DNA from 3 places in the Solwaraspora sp. WMMD791 genome. Region 1 is predicted to be linked to each of the others. Evidence: riboswitches for the same ligand, from Rfam matches in the RefSeq annotation. Region 1 holds a riboswitch; each other region holds the start of a gene.
What was found. Region 1 has a riboswitch for cyclic di-AMP ahead of O7623_RS20635 (C40 family peptidase). Riboswitches for the same ligand answer to the same signal wherever they lie in the genome.

Region 2: it holds a riboswitch for cyclic di-AMP, as region 1 does, so the genes downstream of both, O7623_RS28580 (NlpC/P60 family protein) here and O7623_RS20635 (C40 family peptidase) in region 1, are expected to answer to the same signal.
Region 3: it holds a riboswitch for cyclic di-AMP, as region 1 does, so the genes downstream of both, O7623_RS11035 (hypothetical protein) here and O7623_RS20635 (C40 family peptidase) in region 1, are expected to answer to the same signal.

The regions. Positions count from the first base shown of each region.
Region 1 is NZ_CP120737.1:4,645,683-4,651,529, forward strand. It holds gene O7623_RS20615 ((Fe-S)-binding protein) at 1-1,420, shown strand, start outside; gene O7623_RS20620 (VanZ family protein) at 1,431-2,084, shown strand; gene O7623_RS20625 (GPP34 family phosphoprotein) at 2,050-2,754, opposite strand; gene O7623_RS20630 (C40 family peptidase) at 2,916-3,974, shown strand; cyclic di-AMP (ydaO/yuaA leader) riboswitch at 4,230-4,372, shown strand; gene O7623_RS20635 (C40 family peptidase) at 4,378-5,409, shown strand; gene dcd (dCTP deaminase) at 5,544-5,847, opposite strand, start outside.
Region 2 is NZ_CP120737.1:6,335,519-6,341,365, forward strand. It holds gene O7623_RS28575 (sigma-70 family RNA polymerase sigma factor) at 1-221, shown strand, start outside; gene O7623_RS28580 (NlpC/P60 family protein) at 366-1,328, opposite strand; cyclic di-AMP (ydaO/yuaA leader) riboswitch at 1,339-1,481, opposite strand; gene O7623_RS28585 (DUF6232 family protein) at 1,956-2,603, shown strand; gene O7623_RS28590 (DUF5753 domain-containing protein) at 2,685-3,566, opposite strand; gene O7623_RS28595 (DUF397 domain-containing protein) at 3,809-4,015, shown strand; gene O7623_RS28600 (DUF3817 domain-containing protein) at 4,134-4,463, opposite strand; gene O7623_RS28605 (hypothetical protein) at 4,518-4,967, opposite strand; gene O7623_RS28610 (DUF6158 family protein) at 5,139-5,414, shown strand; gene O7623_RS28615 (hypothetical protein) at 5,418-5,747, shown strand; gene O7623_RS28620 (DUF1360 domain-containing protein) at 5,814-5,847, shown strand, end outside.
Region 3 is NZ_CP120737.1:2,508,069-2,513,915, forward strand. It holds gene O7623_RS11025 (AAA family ATPase) at 1-1,636, shown strand, start outside; gene O7623_RS11030 (cation diffusion facilitator family transporter) at 1,754-2,662, shown strand; cyclic di-AMP (ydaO/yuaA leader) riboswitch at 2,831-2,960, shown strand; gene O7623_RS11035 (hypothetical protein) at 3,033-4,124, shown strand; gene O7623_RS11040 (glycosyl hydrolase) at 4,585-5,847, shown strand, end outside.

The sequences.
Region 1 (5,847 bases):
GATGACCAGCAACGGCAAGCCGCTCGACTTCGAAGAGGCCGACCCCGAGAAAGACCAGTTCGGGGTCGCCCAGGTCGAACAGTTCAGCTGGAAGGGTCTGCTCGACTTCACCACCTGTACGGAGTGCGGCCGCTGCCAGTCGCAGTGCCCGGCCTGGAACACCGGCAAGCCACTGTCACCGAAGCTGCTCGTGCTGTCGCTGCGCGACCACGCGTACGCCAAGGCGCCGTACCTGCTCGCCGGCGGCGGCAAGGACCTCACCGGCGAGGAGAAGGCCACCGCCGAGCAGCTGGCCACGGTCGACGCCCTGGCCCTGGCCGAAGCCGACCGCCCGCTGATCGGCGGGGCGGACGACGGCGGGGTCATCGACCCGGACGTGTTGTGGTCCTGCACCACCTGCGGCGCCTGCGTCGAGCAGTGCCCGGTCGACATCGAGCACGTCGACCACATCGTCGACATGCGTCGCTACCAGGTGCTGATCGAGTCGAGCTTCCCCAGCGAGGCCGGCGTGATGCTGCGCAACCTGGAGAACAAGGGCAACCCGTGGGGCGCGCCGCCGAACACCCGCGAGGACTGGACCAAGGGCCTCGACTTCGAGGTGCCCCGGGTCGGCGAGGTGGACGACTTCGAGTACCTGTTCTGGGTCGGCTGCGCCGGTGCGTTCGAGGACCGGGCCAAGAAGACCACCCGCGCGGTGGCGACCCTGCTGCACTCCGCCGGCGTCGACTTCGCCATCCTCGGCGAGGGCGAGACCTGCTCCGGCGACCCGGCCCGGCGCATCGGCAACGAGTTCGTCTTCCAGATGCTGGCCCAGCAGAACGTGGAGACCCTCAACGAGGCGTTCGGCGACCGGGAGCCGACGAAGCGCAAGATCGTCGCGACCTGCCCGCACTGCTTCAACACCCTCGGCAACGAGTACGGGCAGCTCGGCGGCCATTTCGAGGTCGTACACCACACGCAGCTGCTGGCCCACCTGGTCGCCGCCGGCAAGCTCACCCCGGTCACCCCCGTCGACGGCGGCCTGACCTACCACGACCCCTGCTACCTGGGCCGGCACAACCGGGTCTTCAGCCCACCCCGCGAGGTGCTCGGTGCCGCGCTCGGCGCCGACGACGCGGTACGCGAGATGCCCCGCAACTCGGAGCGGTCGTTCTGCTGCGGGGCCGGTGGCGCGCGGATGTGGATGGAGGAGCGGATCGGCAAACGGGTCAACGTCGACCGGGTCGAGGAAGCCCTCTCCACCGGGGCCCAGACGATCGCGGTCGGCTGTCCGTTCTGCTTCACGATGCTCGGTGACGGGGTCACCGGAAAGCAGTCCAGCGGCGCGGCGGGCGAGGGCGTCGAGGTCGTCGATGTGGCGACCGTGCTGCTCAGATCGGTCACGCCGGCGGTAGCATCGTCGACGACCACCGAGGAGTAGGGAGAAGCGGGTGCTGGGTTGGGCCCGTGAGTTCCTCTCCCAACCCTGGCCGTTCCTGACGCTGGCGACCCTTGCCGTCGTCGGCGTACTGGTCCACCGGCCACTGGCCCGACGGCTCGGCTGGGCCCGCTGGCCCACCCTGGCCATGCTGCTGGGCGCGGCGGCGGTCGCCGCGCTCACACTGCCTCCGGCGCCGGTCGGCACCGGCGTACCGCTGGCTCCCGGGGTCTCGGTCTCCGGGCCGGACGCCGCGGTGACCACCGCCTGCATCCGGTCGCTTACCGACCCCGCCGTGCTCTGGTCCGGCCTGGTCACGGTGGATTCGCTCGGCGAGCGGGTCGGCAACGTCGCGATGTTCGTACCGCTGGCCTTCTGCACGGTGCTGGCGGTACGTCGACCGGTGCTCGCCACCGGATTGCTGCTGCTGGCACCGGCCGGGGTGGAGCTGGCCCAGGCGGTGACCGGGCTGGGGCGGGAATGCGTCGGCTACGACTGGGTCAACAACGCCACGGGCGTCCTGCTCGGTGCGGCCGCCGGCGGGGTCGTCACGGTCGCCTGGCGGATGGTCGGTTCCGGGCGGGGCAGCTCCCGTACGGACCGCTCGGGAGGGCCGGGTCGCTCCGGGCCGGTCAGCTCCCGCCGATCGCGACGTTCGTCGCGATGAACACGCCGCGCGCGATCCTGCCCCGGTGCTCGTCGAGCACGGTACGGGTGGCGGCCACCGCCCACTCCACCGACGGGTACCGCGCCAGGCACCGCTGGGGCCAGTCCACGGCGCCACCGTCCGTACCGGCGTGCCCGTCGGCGTGCCCGAGGATCCGCAGCGCGTCGAGGGCGTCGAGGAGCCCGGCCAGCGCGGCGGTACGGGCACCGACCGGTCCGGTGCCCTGGCAGGCGGTCGAGAGCCGCTGTCGTGCCTCGGTCTCGGGCTCCGGGGTCGTGCCGTCCGGAGTCGGGTAGCGGGTACGCCGTAGGATCGGCACCCGACCCTGCTCACGCCGGAGCAGGCCGGCCTCGGTGAGAGTGTCGAGCACCCGGCCGACCAGCCCGGGGGCAAGGGCGGTAATCCAGTGTTCCGGCGGTTGCCGGGTCGCTGCGTGAATTCTGCGCCAGGTGGCATCGAGCAGCGGGTCGGTGCCGAGCGGGTCGGGTGCGCGTTCGCCGCCTGCGGTGACCCGGCCATCGACGTCGAGGTCGAGGTGGCCGGTCGCGGCGAGGTCGCACAGTACGGCGCCGGCAACGCCGTAGTCGAGGTGATCGGTGGCGATCAGTACGGTGCCAGAGTCGTCGTAACCCAGGAGCACCAACTCTTCGGGCAGGCTGAGTGTCGTCATCGTGTCACGCTAGCGTGATCGGACGGACGCTGCCGGTCATGTGGTGCGGCGTGCGGATCACCAGCCTTGAGAGAATGCGCATCCTTCCAATAGGGTGGTGCACCGACCGCTGCGAATGTCGGCCTCCGTTTCCCCCGCCCGGGAGGCCCCGGCGATCGTTCATGAAGGAGTCGCTGCCAATGGCACGTGTGCTCACCCGTACGCACACAGGTGATTACTTTAAGTTTCTTCTTGGTCACTCAAGGCGGAATTTGCCCGTTGTCAGTCGTGGTGTCGCCGCCCTGCTGCTCGTCCTGGCCGTGGTCGTGGGGCCGGCTGCCCCGGCGGCCGCCCAACCCTCTCTGGCGGAGATCGAAGCCGAGCTGGACGCCCAGTGGCTGAAGTTGGAACCGGTGATCGAGCAGTACAACAAAGTTCGCAGCGAACTCAAGGCCAACCAGAAAAAGGCCGCCGAACTCGACAAGCGGATCGCGCCACTGTCGTTGCAGGCCAGTCTCGCCGCTGACGAGATCGGTGAGGTGGCCAACAGCTACTACCGCACCGGTCCGTCGAGCGAACTCAACGCGCTGCTGAAGACCGGTTCGCCGACCAGTCTCGCCGATCAACTGCTGGTACTGGACCGGATCTCGAAGCGGCGTCAGCAGCAGATCGCAGCGGTGGTCGAGACCCGGGACCGCTACCTTGCCGAGCGGCAGGCCCTCGACGAGTTGATCGCGCAGCAGAAGGCGCAGGACGAGGAGTTGGCCGAGAAGCGCAAGACGATCGACGCCGAGATCGACAGGCTGGAGCAGGCGCGGCTGGCCGCGTACCGGACCACCGGCTACTCGGGCGGTTCCGGAGCGTCCGGGCCATGCCCGGCCGAGTCGGTCGGCGGGGCGGCCGGGGTCGCGGTCGGTACGGCGTGCGCACAGATCGGCAAGCCGTACGTCTGGGGTGCCACCGGCCCGAACGCGTTCGACTGCTCAGGTCTGACGCAGTACGCGTGGGCGAGTGCGGGTGTCGGGCTCACCCACTTCACCGGCGCGCAGTGGAACCAGGGTCAGTCGGTCAGCCGGTCGGAGGCACGTCCAGGTGATCTTGTCTTCTTCTTTAGTGATCTGCGTCACGTCGGTCTATACATCGGTGGCGGCATGATGGTGCATGCGCCGCGCCCGGGACAACCCGTGCAAATGGAGAATATCGACAACATGCCGGTGGTCGGATTCAAGCGGGTCGGCTGAACGTGCAGGTCAACGTCGGTCGGTACGGTCCGAAAGTGCGGGGCGGTCGGCGATCATCGATCGTCCGGACCGGCACTTTCGGGCCGGCCCGGACCTCGTTCTTCGAACGCGTGAACGACGGCGGGTGATATACGAATAGCAATCGATCGAGTACGTTGAGAAATGAGTAGTCATCTCGCTTGCGTGACGAGAACGGCTCTCTCTACCCTTGGGGATCGTCGAGTCGGGAGGACGTCAACCAGCCCGGTTGACCTCGGCCTGACACCGCCAAATCGTCAGCGACACGGCGAGCCGGGGACCCACGGAACCGGGGTGAATCCACAGCGTCGTCTGTGGTAGGGCGTCTCCTTTCCGCCCGAACCCGTCAGCTAACCCGGTAGGCGGTCTGGGGAGAAGGAGTCCGGTGGCTACGACAGCCCCTCGGCGACCCGGATGGTCCGACCAGGACCACCTCCGGACGGTCCCGAACACCCATCGACGCGTCCTCCGCGCGGCAATCGCGGTCACCACCGGCGTCGGCATGCTGCTGACCGGCGCACCCGCACCCGCCCAGGCGCAGCAGACCGTGGCCGAGATCGAAGCGCAGATCGACGAGGTCTGGGCCGAACTGGAGCCCACCATCGAACGGCACAACGCCGTACGGCAGGACCTTGCTGCGAAAAAGAAGCAGGCCGATGCTCTGCAGAAGAAGATCCAGCCGCTGCAGGTCCAGATCGACCTCGCGATGGACCGGGTCAGCGAGTTCGCCGCCCGGTCGTACAAGGGCGGCAGCCCGTCGGCGTTCAGCGCGATCCTGACCAGCGGCAAGCCGACCCACCTCGCCGACCAGCTGGAACTGCTCGACCAGTTCGCCCGCCGGCAGGCCCGTGACGTCCAGGCCGTGGTCGACCTCAAGGAGCAGTACGCCGCGGAGAAGGCACCGCTGGACCAGCTGATCGTCGAGTTGACCAGCACCGAGGCGCAGCTGTCCGCGAAGGCCAAGGAGATCGACGCCGAGGTCGACCGGCTGCAGGAGCTGCGACTGCAGGCGTACGGATCGTCCACCAGCCTGGGCTCGCTGCGCCCGGCGCCCTGCCCGGCGACCTACCCGGGGGGAGCCGCCGGAAAGGCGGTCACCTTCGCCTGCGCGCAGATCGGCAAGCCGTACATCTGGGGGTCCGCCGGCCCGAGCGGTTACGACTGTTCCGGGTTGACCCTGGCCGCCTGGCGGCAGGGCGGCGTCTCACTGCCGCACAACGCGGCACGCCAGCGGCAGGTGACCAGGAACATCAGTCGTGACGAGCTGCGCCCCGGCGACCTCGTCTTCTACTACAGCCTGTCCCATGTCGGGATGTACGTCGGCGACGGCTGGATCGTGCACGCCTCACAGGCCGGCGAGCCGATCGCGATGCGCAAGCTCGGCTCCGGGATCCACAGCTACGGAAGGCCCGGCTAGACCTCACTCCTCCCCATGGCCTGGCGCATGTCGCGGATCCCCCCGTTGCGCGGCAGCACCGGCCACCAGAAAGACGCTCTCCCAGGTCTCCCCCCGGCCTGGGAGGGCGTCTTTCGCCACCTGCCCGAGTTGGCTCAGCCGGTCGGCCAGGTCCGCCACTGCTGCCAGGACCGGCTCGGGGTCGGCCCCCGCTGTCCCTGGTAACGGGAGCCGTAGACCGACGAACCGTACGGATGCTCGGCGGTCGACGACAGCCGGAAGATGCAGAGCTGGCCGATCTTCATGCCGGGCCACAGCTTGATCGGCAGGTTCGCGACGTTGGACAGTTCGAGCGTGACATGGCCGGAGAAACCCGGGTCGATGAAGCCGGCGGTCGAGTGGGTGAGCAGCCCGAGCCGGCCCAGGCTGGACTTGCCCTCCAACCGGGCGGCGAGTGCG
Region 2 (5,847 bases), 1.7 Mb from region 1:
GGCTGGAGCGCCAGCGCATCGAGGGCCTGCTGAACCACCTCGACGACCGGTCCGCCGGCATCATGCGGGCCCGCTACGGGCTGGAGGACGGCCGGGAGCACTCGCTCACCGAGGTCGCCTCGCGGTTCTCGCTGTCCCGCGAACGCATCCGCCAGCTGGAGATCCAGGCCCTCGGCCGGCTGCGTGAGCTGGCCCGGGCCGAAGGGTTGCAGGCGGCGTGAGCCCGGACGGGCCTGATCACCCCGGCTGAGGCCACCTGCACCTCTGGCCGGTGCCAGTGCCCGTGACACCGACGACGGCCCCCGGCACGACGACGGCCCGGCATCCGGTTCCGGATGCCGGGCCGTCGTGTCGGTGCCGGTCGGTCAGCGCACCCGGCCGTACCCGTACGGTGCCATCATGTCCACGCTGGCCAGTTCGACGGTACGGCCGAACGTCGGTGCGTGGATGACCTTGCCGTCGCCGACGTACAGGCCGACGTGGGCGAGGTTGTTGTAGAACACCAGGTCGCCCGGGGCCAGGTCACCGCGGTTGATCTTCGCGACCCGGTCCCACTGCATGGCGGCGTTGTGCGGCAGGCTCTTGCCGGCGGCCCGCCAGGCCGCCAGGGTCAGGCCGGAGCAGTCGTAGCCGTTCGGCCCGCTGGACGCCCACACGTACGGCTTGCCGATGGCGCCGTACGCGAACTCGACCGCGACGCCGGCGGCACCGGCGACCGACGGGATCTCGCCGGAGTACGACGAGCCGGACTCGGTTGCCGCACCGTAGGCCTCCTCCCGCTTGTCCATCAGCTTGTCGATGTCGGCTTCGATGGACTTCTTACGGTCGGCGAGCTCTTTGACCTGGGCTTCCTGCTTGGCGAGCGCTGCCTGCAGCTTCTCCTGCTCGGCCAGGTACGTCACCTGGGTACTGGTGAAGTTGCTGAGCCGCTGCTGACGGTCCCGCGCGAGGTGGTCGAGGGTGCCCAGCCGGTCCAGGAAGCCGTCCGACGAGCCGCTGTCGAGCAGTGCGCTGGCGGTGCTCAGCCCGCCCGACTTGTAGGCGGTCACCGCGATCTGTCCGACCTCGATCTCCGCCCGGGCCAGCTCGTCCTGCAGCGGGCCGAGCTTGGTGTCGAGCTCCTCGACCGCCGCCCGGGTGGCCTTGGACTCCTCGGTGAGCCGGTTGTACGACTCGACGACCTTGGCCAGTTCCTCGGATTCCTTGTTGATCTGCTGCGTGAGTTCGCTGACCGAGGGCTGGGCGGAGACGGCGACGGCCGGAACCACCAGCCCGGCGGTCACGCTGGCCAGCACGAGGGTACGCAGCAGAATCCGCGCTGTTGACAAGAACGCAGAACCCTTCTTCCCACGCCGCCTACCGGGTTAGCTGACGGATTCGGGCGGGAAGGTGTCGCCCTACCGCGTGCGGGCACGCGGATTCACCCCAGACTTGCTCGGTGGGTCCCCGGGTCACCACCACGCGATCACCGCACAACTACTTTCAGTGATTGCTGGATGGCGATTCGGCGGCACCGGGCCGGCGTCACCGGGGTCGGTGACTGGTTACCGGACCAGCGGATCTAACCTAGCCGCAACGGTTGCTCGCGGAAAGCCTCACTCGTCGTGATCCGTGGCATCGGCAATGGTGAAGTGGTGCCAGTAGTCACTGTACGTAGCGTGTGGTGGCGCTGTGTCATTCAATGGTGGGGCGAGTGGGTTCGCGCGGTGGTCACGCGGTGACCTGGCGCGAGGTTTCGATCGACTGGGTGAAATGCTCCATAAGTCGCTCTACGCTGTTGCTGGTGGGCATCCACTAGGGTAAATAAGAACAAAAGTGTCGTATCGGAGTCCAGGAAGCGTCCTGCCGTACGTCAATCAGCTAGGTGGCAGAATGCGTATCTTCCATCGAGTAGCTCGCCGTTTGCACAATGGACGCGCAAGGTCAGTGCCGTACCCGACCTTCGGAGGCAGCCGATGCGTGCCACCCGCCGGACCCCGCCACTACGCGGATCCCCGACCGTTCGCCGGGTCGCCCGGCCGGGCGACCGCAGCAGCACCACGACACCGTTGATCCCCAGGACATCCAGCAGCCGGCCCCCCGCCCGTGGCGCGGCGCCCGGCGCCAGCAGCCCGGTGACCCGACCCGCCGCCGCCGGGCCGACCTTCTACCGCCAGCCCGGCATCTGCGTCACCGCCGACTGGTTCGTCGTCGCCGGGCGTCGGTTCGCGATCCGGGACCTCACCGAACTACGCACCGCCCGTGGCGCCCGGGACCGGTTGACCGGGCGGATGGTGGCGGTGACCGTCGTCATCCTCTCGGCGATCGCGGTGACCATCGGCTTCACCCAGGGGCTCGCCGAGGTCAGCGCCGCAGCCTATTTCGCGATGCTGGTGGCGGCGTTCGTCCCGGTCGGTCTCGGCTGGCTCGGCGACAAGATGCGGCCACGGTCCTTCGAGCTCTGGGGCCGACACGAGGGCCTGCTGGTCCTGCTGTTCAGCACCGACGAGGAACGCCAGTACGGGCAGGTGAGCCGGGCGTTGATGCGGGCCCGGGAGATGTCACGGCTGGCCGGCCTGTCCGAGCCGGTGACGATCGAGCCCTGGGTGCCCGACCAGCGGTGAGCCGGCCGGCGGCCCCACCGCCGGTCCGCCCGTCGCCGGCCGCCCACCCGGGCACCGGCGCAGCGGGCTGGTCGCCGCCGATCAGCCCGCAGTGTCCTCGTCCAACTGCCGGGCGAGGTCGAGCAGCATCGCCACCGACTCGTCGGCCGGCAGCGACTCCGCGCGGAGCCGATCGAAGACATGCTGGTACGACCGGACCTCGCCGGCCCGGTCGATGACCTCTTCGACCAGCGCGCTCTCCACGTAGACCACGTCGGCGTCGGCCTGATCGGCGAAGTGCAGGATGACGAACGGGCCGAGGACCGTGTTGCTGCCCGCGGCGAAAGGCAGCACCCGGACCGAGACGTGCGGGGCCGCGCACATCTTCGCCACGTGTCGCAGTTGCTCGCGCAGAATACGTCGACCGCCGGTCACCCGACGGAGCGCGGCCTCGTCGAGGATCACCTCGATGCGGGGCGGGTCGGCGCCATCGAGCACCGCGTGCTGACGGGCCATCCGGATCTGGACCCGACCCTCGATCTCCTCGGCCGGTACGTGGTGCGGGCCGTCGGCGGGGATCACCGCCCGGGCGTACTCCTCGGTCTGCAGCAGGCCGGGAAAGCTGATCGGCTGGAAGTACTGCAGCGCCGAGGCCTCCGCCTCCAGCCCGATGTAGGCCGCGTAGGCCGCCGGCACCCGATCCTTGTATCCGCTCCACCAGGCCCGCCGCCGGGCTGCCCGGGCCAACTCGACCAGTTCCTGGACCTGCTGCTGGTCGCGGACCCCGTAGAGGTCGAGCAGGGCCTTGACGTCGTTGGTCGAGATGCTGACCGAGCCGGACTCGATCCGGATGAGCTTGGACAGCGACCAGTCCATCTGGGTGACGACGTACTCCTGGGTCAGCTCGGCCGCCTCGCGTGCCCGGCGCAGCGCCGCGCGGAGTCGGCGGCGCCCGATGGTCGGACCCTGGTGTCGGGCTGGCATGGAACGCTCCGGGGAGTGCCTAGCAGAATGCCACCTGGCTGGTTGCCATCTCTTGACGCTACACCGGCGCCGTCCGGTCTGCTATGGACGGCTGGCCCTTGCCGACTGGTGAACGACGTTCCGGACTTCGGGCGGCCCGGTCGCCCCCGGTGGAAGCAAGATCCACGGCTGATACAGTCCGCGCGAATTGCCTGAGGTCTTAGAAGGCAAATGCCCCAAAATATCCGTATAGAGGAGTCTGGGTGACTGTGATCAGCACTGCCGGTCCTGCCTGGCGCAAGAGCCGCCGCTGCGAGGCGACGACCTGTGTCGAGGTGGCGACGTTCGGCCCGGCGGTCGGGGTCCGTAACTCCACCGACCCCGACGTGCACCTGCGATTCTCGGCGTCGGCGTGGACGGCCTTCGTGGCCGGCCTCGACCAGGGCCGGGCCGGTCGTACGGCCGGATGATCACCCGGTGTCGGGCCGGCGCTCGCGTCGCGTCGCCCGGCCCGGCACCGCACCCTCGGACCCCGCGCTGGACGGCTCCGGTGGCACCCGCTCCCCGGGGCCACGACCCGGGCGGCGCTCAGCCCGTCGTCGCGGTCTGCGGCTCGGCCTTGATCGCCTGCTGCGCCCAGCGGGTCACCACCCGCTCCGCCCAGAACGACACGAACGGCACCGTACCGGCGAGCATGATCGCCACGATCCGCCCGAGTGACCAGTTCGCCCGCCGGGCCAGGTCGAAGGCGGCCACCAGGTACACCATGTAGAGGAAGCCGTGCGCCGGGCCAATCGTCTCCACGACGATGGCGTCGTGGAACAGGTACTTCATCGGCATCCCGACGACCATCAGCAGGATCAGCACCACACCGACCACGTACGCGATCAGTCGGTAGCGGATGAGTGCGCCAGACACTGTCGGTCCTTTCTCACCGGGCTGGCGCCCGGTCGTCACCTGTCGCCCCGACGGTCAGCCGGGATAGTCGCTGGCCCGGGCGTGCGGATTGGCGTTGAGCCAGGCCAGGTAGTCGTTGTAGGCGGCCAACTGCGGATCGTCCGGCTCCGTCACGGGGGTGCTGTGGGCCGACCGGATCCGTACCGGCCGCCTGATCGCCGGGGCCGGGGCCGGGGCCGCCAGGGCCGTGGGCGCTGAGGTGGGGGCCGCTGAGGTGGGGACCGACTCCGGATCCGGCCGGTCGGCCCCCGGGTCGGCCCGGCGCAGCACCTGCCGTACCTCGCGGGCCCAGATGAACACGACGAACGCCGCGAACACCGGCCACTCCACCGCGTACGCCCAGCTCAGAGTGTTGCCGGCGGCGGCCCGGCTGATCTGCCACCAGCCCAGCGCGAGGAAACCCGCCACCACGACCAGCATCGCGAGGTGGCGCAGGATCCACGCAGGGGTCCAGAGCTGCCGCATGTCCGAAAGGGTACCGGCCGGGTTTGCCCGCCGGTCTGCGGGGAATTCCCGGACGATGACGCCTCATCGACTCCCCGGAGGCCGGAGATGACCGGATCAGCGCGCTACGGCGACTACTCGCCGGCATCAGCCGGCACCCCGTTCCCACCCCGCACGGGCCACCCACCGGAGATGCCCGGCTGGGACGGCGACCAGGCCGACGACGGCCGGCTCGGCGTCGACGCCGAGTCGGAGGTCGATCCCGGCATCGACGCGGTCGAACTGACCGACGACGACCTGATCCGGGAGATGGGCAGCCTGCACCGCACCCGGCTCGACACGTTGCGGCACGGCACCGACGCGGCGCTGGCGAACCACCTGCGGCGGACCGCCGACCTGGAGACCGAGTACCTCACCCGCAACCCGGGGCGGGAGATCGATCCGGCCCGGCTACGTGACGGGCGGTGAGCCGTGCCGGCGTACGCCGAACGGGGCGTCTCCGCTCCCCCCGAGGTGGCCTACGGCACCGCGACCGACCCGGACCGCCGTACCGCCTGGCTGCCCGAACTGCTGAAACAGGCCAGCGCTCAACCGGCCGGCGACGGCCGGCTACAGGCCCGCTGGACCGCCCCGGATGCGCCGTGGTCTGCGGTACTGCGGGTCTACCCGGTGCGGGCCGGCGGGGCGATGCTGCGGCTGGAGCTGGACGCCGAGCTGCCCCACGAGGACCTCATCCGGATCGCCGACGAGACGTTGACGGGGCTGGCCCGTGCCGTCACCGACAACCTCAACGCGGGCTGATGCGGATCACCGGTGCCCGAGGCGGGGCCGAGCGAGTGGGGACCGAGCGAGTGGGGAGTGTGCGACATGGCGGTGGGTGACCGGGTACGCGGGCGAGGTG
Region 3 (5,847 bases), 2.1 Mb from region 1:
CACCCTGGCGCGGGCCAAGGGGCGGGGGATGCGCGACATCGTGGCCACCATCCAACAGGAGCAGGACCAGGCGATCCGGTCACCGGCGTCGGGGGTGACGGTGGTATCCGGCGGGCCCGGCACCGGCAAGACCGCAGTGGCGCTGCACCGGGCGGCGTACCTGCTCTATGCCGACCGGAGCCGGTTCGCCGGCGGCGGCATCCTGGTGGTCGGGCCGACGGCGGTGTTCGTCGAGTACATCGCCGCCGTACTGCCCGCGCTCGGAGAGGAGAGCGCCACCTTGCGGTCGTTGGGTTCACTGGTGCCGCACGTGTCGGCGACCCGGACCGATCCGGCGGCTACCGCCGTGGTGAAGGGATCGCTACGGATGCGGCGGGTGCTGGAGCGGGCGGTCCGCGACGCCGTACCCGACGGGCCGACCGAGCTGCGGCTGCTCTACCGGGGGCAGCTGCTGCGGCTGCGCGAGGCCGAACTGAACGGGATCCGGGCGCGGGCGCTGCCCCGGGGTGCCCGCCGCAACGAGGTGCGCCGGGCCGGCATCGACGGACTCTTCGACGCGCTGTGGGCACAGGCACGCCAGCTCGTCGCGGCGGCGCGGCTGCCGAGTCAGGCCGAGTTCGAGGACGAGCTGTCCGACCGGGACGATTTCCGGGATTTCATCAAGGCCTGGTGGCCACGGCTACTGCCCCGGCACGTGCTGGCCTGGCTGGCCCGTCCAGAGCGGCTGCGCCGTTACGCGCAGGGGATCCTCGAGCCGGCGGAGGTCAGGTTGCTCGGTGAGTCGTTGCGGGACCTGGCCGAGCAGGGTCCGACGATCGCCGACGTCGCGCTGCTCGACGAGTTGGCCGAGTTGCTCGGTCGACCGCCGCAGCCCAAGCGCCGCCAGCAGGATCCGTTCCGGCTCGCCGGTGGGGTACGCGAGGTGACGACGTTCGCCGACCGGGAGCGCGCGGCGCGGGCGGCGGCGCGGGAACGGCCGACGGACTACCGGGAGTACGCCCACGTGGTGGTCGACGAGGCCCAGGACGTCTCGCCGATGCAGTGGCGGATGATCGGCCGTCGGGGACGGCTCGCCTCGTGGACGGTGGTCGGGGACCCGGCGCAGACGGCGTGGACCGGGGATCCCGCCGAGCTGGCTCAGGCCCGCGACCGGGCGTTGGGTCGCCGACCCCGGCAGGAGTTCCAGCTGACCACCAACTACCGCAACCCGGCGGAGATCTTCGAGCTGGCGGCCGAGGTGATCCGTACCGTCGCTCCGGACGCCGCGCTGCCGACGGCGGTGCGCTCGACCGGGGTGCCGCCACGCCGCGAGCAGGTCGACGCCGCCGCGCTACCGGCGGCGGTCCGCCGGGCGGCCGCCGCGCTGCTCGCCGAGGTGGAGGGGACGGTGGGGGTGATCGCCGCAGTGGCCCGAAGCGACGAGGTCGCCGGCTGGCTGGCCGCCGAACTGGCCGACCCGCGCCTGCAGGTCGTGTCGAGTCTGCAGGCAAAGGGCATGGAGTACGACGGGGTGGTGCTGGTCGCGGGAGCGGAGATCCGTGCCGAGTCGGCCGCGGGCGTACGGACGTTGTACGTGGCGCTGTCCCGGGCGACCCAACGGCTGGTGACCATCGATCCGGCGCCGGTCGTCGGCTGACAGGGCCGTTGCCGACAGCGCCCGACAGGGGTGCCGCCCCTTGGCCCATCTATTGCAAATATCGCTATGTGAGCATTAGTCTGCCGTCGGGACACCGGGCGACGGAAGGTGACCGGGATGGGTGCGGGACACGATCACGGTGCGGGCACCGCCGGGCAGCGACACTACGGGCGGTTGTGGGTCGCGTTCGTCCTGCTGGCGGTCTTCATGGTCGTCGAGGCGGTGGCCGCGCTGCTCACCGGCTCCCTGGCACTGCTCTCCGACGCCGGACACATGTTCACCGACGTCCTCGGCATCGGCATGGCGCTGGCCGCGATCGCCGCCGCCCGCCGCGCGTCCGACGATCCGCAGCGCACCTTCGGCCTCTACCGACTCGAGGTGCTCGCCGCCCTGGCGAACGCGGTGCTGCTCGCCGGGGTCGCCGGCTACGTCATGGTCGAGGCGGTCCACCGGTTCGCCGACCCGGAACCGGTGCCCGCCGGCCCGATGCTGGTGGTGGCGGTGGCGGGACTGGTCGCCAACCTGGTCGCGTTCGGGCTGCTGCGCTCCGGCGCCAAAGAGAGTCTCAACGTCCGGGGCGCCTATCTGGAGGTGCTCGGCGATCTACTCGGCTCGGTCGGGGTGATCGTGGCGGCCCTCGTGATCGCCACCACCGGCTGGTGGTACGCCGACCCAGTGGTGGCCGTCGCCGTCGGAGCGTTGATCCTGCCCCGGACCTGGCGGCTGGCCCGCTCCGCGCTGCGGGTGCTGGTCCAGGCCGCACCGGAACACGTCGACGTGCCCCGGGTGCGGGCCCGGCTGGCCGCCGTACCGGGCGTGTGCGACGTGCACGACCTGCACGTCTGGACTCTCACCCCGGGGATGGAGGTGGCTTCGGCGCATCTGGCCACCGTGGCCGGTGCCGAGGTCGGCGGAGTGCTGCGCGACGCCCGGCAGGCACTGCACGAAGAGTTCGGGATCGACCACGCAACGCTGCAGGTCGAGCCACTGTCACCTGCGGACCCCTGCGGACCGGCGGACTGGTGATTAGCGGATGCTTAAGTTTCGTGACCTTCCCGCGACACAAACAACGATGATGTACCTTTATTTCCGATTTATCTAGACATAATATGGTCATCGATCTCGCGACAGATGGCGACCGGACCGGTAGCCTCAGCCTCGGTCTTCGTCCGGGCGGCGCCCCTCCGGCGCCCGCGAAGGCCGTCGCCTAATCGCCATACGGCGAGCCGGGGAACCATGTTCCTGGGGTGCATCCGCGTCAGCGGTAGGGATCTTCCGTCCCGAACCCGTCAGCTAACCCGGTCGGCGGCTGACGGAAGGAACCTGCACGGTGACGTACCCGCTCCCCGAACGGCCCCGGCGCGCGACGCCGGGGCGGAAGAACCGCTTTGCCCGCCTGGTGCCGCTGGCCGCGATCCTGATCGCCGTCACCGGAGCGCCGGTTGGTGCACCGGCGCCGGCCGGCGCCGCGCTACCCGCCTACGCTCCCGCCGACGCCGACGACGAAGGCGGCACCCCGAGCCTGCGCAAGGAGCTCGAGGCGGCCTCGCGCGGCTGGATCGACGCCAAGGCCGCGCTCGACAACTCCGGCAAGCGGCAGAAACAACTCACCGCGCGGCTGGCCGAGGTCGAGACCGAACTCGAGGTCCGCAACACCAACGTCGGCCACCTCGTCGACCGCGCCTACCGCAACGGCCGGCTCGGTCCGGTCTCGGCGCTGCTGAACAGCACCTCGCCGGAAGGATTCATCGACCGCGCCGCCGCGTTGAGCGCGGTGACCGCCAACGAGGAGAAGCAGCTGCGCGAGCTGTACCAGACCCGCGACCAGGTGACCCGGTCGAAGGCGGCCATCGAGAACGAGATCCGCGAGCAGCGCAAGCAGCTGACCATCATGGACCAGCGCAAGAAGCAGGCCGAACGGGCCCTGGCGGTGGCCGTCGCCGCCGAGGAGCAGGCCCGTGAGCAGGCCGAGCGCGAGGCGGCGAACAGTTCCGGCTCAGGTTCGTCCGGCTCAGGTTCGTCGGGATCGAGTTCGTCCGGATCCGGGTCGGCCAGCGCGTCGGCGACGCCGGCACCCCGCAACGCGAACGGCTCCTGGCCGAGCGAGTCCTGCAACGTCGACGACCCGACCACCTCCGGCTGCATCACCCCGCGTACGTTGCACGCGCTCAACCAGGCCAAGGCGGCCGGCTTCACCCGCTATGTCTCCTGCTTCCGCAACGGCGGCTCGGGTGAGCACCCGAAGGGCCGGGCGTGCGACTTCGCGGCCCAACCCAACGGCTTCGGCGGGGTGGCCAGCGGCGGGGACAAGACCTACGGCGACAACCTGGCCAACTACTACATCGCCAACGCCGACCGGCTCGGCGTGCTCTACGTGATCTGGTTCAAGCGGATCTGGCTGCCCAGCAGCGGCTGGAAGGCGTACAGCGGCGCCGGCGGCGACCCGTCGAGCGACCACACGAACCACGTGCACCTGTCCGTGTACTGATCCTGGCGGGAACGACGGCGGTCACCGAACGGTGGCCGCCGTCGTCGTGTCCCGGCCCGCGCTATGTGCCGGCTCGATCCCGCGACGCAATGGTCGGCAAATGGCACCGGCGACATGCAGGCACACGGAATCGACTGATTGCGGAAAAGCGCCGACGCCGACCGAGGTTCGGGCCGACAACGGCACCGGACAATCATGGAGAGCGCTCTTTCAGCCCACCGTCACCCCTGCCCTACCCCGTGTTGCCGGAGCCCTGGAGAGTGAGAGAGCGCTCTCACGAAGGTAACGAGTAACCCGTACGGCTGTCAACTGGGACGCCCGACGCCTACCTGATTCACGAAAGTTCATGTCCGGACATTGACAGCAGGGCCCGGTCTCTGGTGACCTCCTGGCAATAACTCATTAATGGGCGTGAAACAGTTCGCGATCTTGGACCACGCCCGATCTGACCGGAGGCACCATGACACTGTCGATCCGAGGCGGGCGCCGAAGCCGTACGCCGCGCCGGATCCTGGCAGCCACCACCGTGACGGCGCTGGCGGCCGCCGGACTGATCTTCGGCGTGCTGCGCACCGCCGACGCCGCCACCGTCGGTGCCGGCAGCTACACCACCACCCGCCCGGCCGGTGCCGCCGCCCCGACCGCCTGCGGCAACATCTCCGCCAACCCCCGGCAGTACGTGACCGGCAACGCGCCGACCGGTGCCGTACCCACCAACGACTGGTGGTCGTCGCTACTGTTCAAGCGCTACAACTGCGCGTACTCCGACCCGCTGCACGCCCACCCGATGTCGTTCCAGCCGGCCTCCGGCGGTCTCGGGGTCTCCTACACCACCGAGGCGGCGATCTCCGGCACGTCGACCGGCGTCGGCGAGTACCACTACCCGTACACCCGGGAGTTCACCCTCGGTGTCGCCGGGCTCAACGCCCCGGACGTCAAGGTCGACGGCTGGACCGACTGGACCGTCAGCCCGTACTGGTCCGACGGTGCCCGCACGCTGCGCGCCACCGTCGGCCACGGCCTGCCGTTCGTGTACGCCCAGGTCACCGGAGGTAACGCACAGCTGTCGTTCCCCGGAACCCCGACGGTCTGGCACCACAGCGGCACCCGCGTCGGATTCTCGATGCGCGGCCACGACTACGTCGCCTACGCTCCCAGCGGCGCGAACTGGACCGTCTCCGGGACCACGATCAGCTCCACCCTTGCCGGTCGGGGGTACTTCTCGGTGGCGCTGCTGCCCACCGGAGCCGGCACCAGCGCCGCGCGACGTACCGCCCTGATGGACAGCTACGGCCAGTACGCCCACGCCCACGTCACCGGCACCCGGGTCAGCTGGAGCTACGACCAGGCCAGCAGTACGGTGAACGCCACCTACGGCGTCACCACCACGGCCCGTGAGGGCTCCGCCACCGGTACGGTCGTCTCGCTCTACCCGCACCAGTGGAAGCACCTCGACGGCGGCAGCCCGATCGCGGAGACCTACGTGTCGGCCCGGGGACCGATGCGCAACCTGGTCGGCGCGACGTCGTTCCGGACCGCGATGCGCTTCCACGGCGTACTGCCGGAGGTGCCGGCGGTGGCCACCAGCGCCGGCGCCGACCTCGCGACCCTCACCGCCCACCTCGACCAGGCCGCCTCCGGAGACCCGTTCGCCGGGTTCAACAACGACACCTACTGGACCGGCAAGGCGCTCGGCCGGGCCGCCCGGCTGGCCGAGATCGCC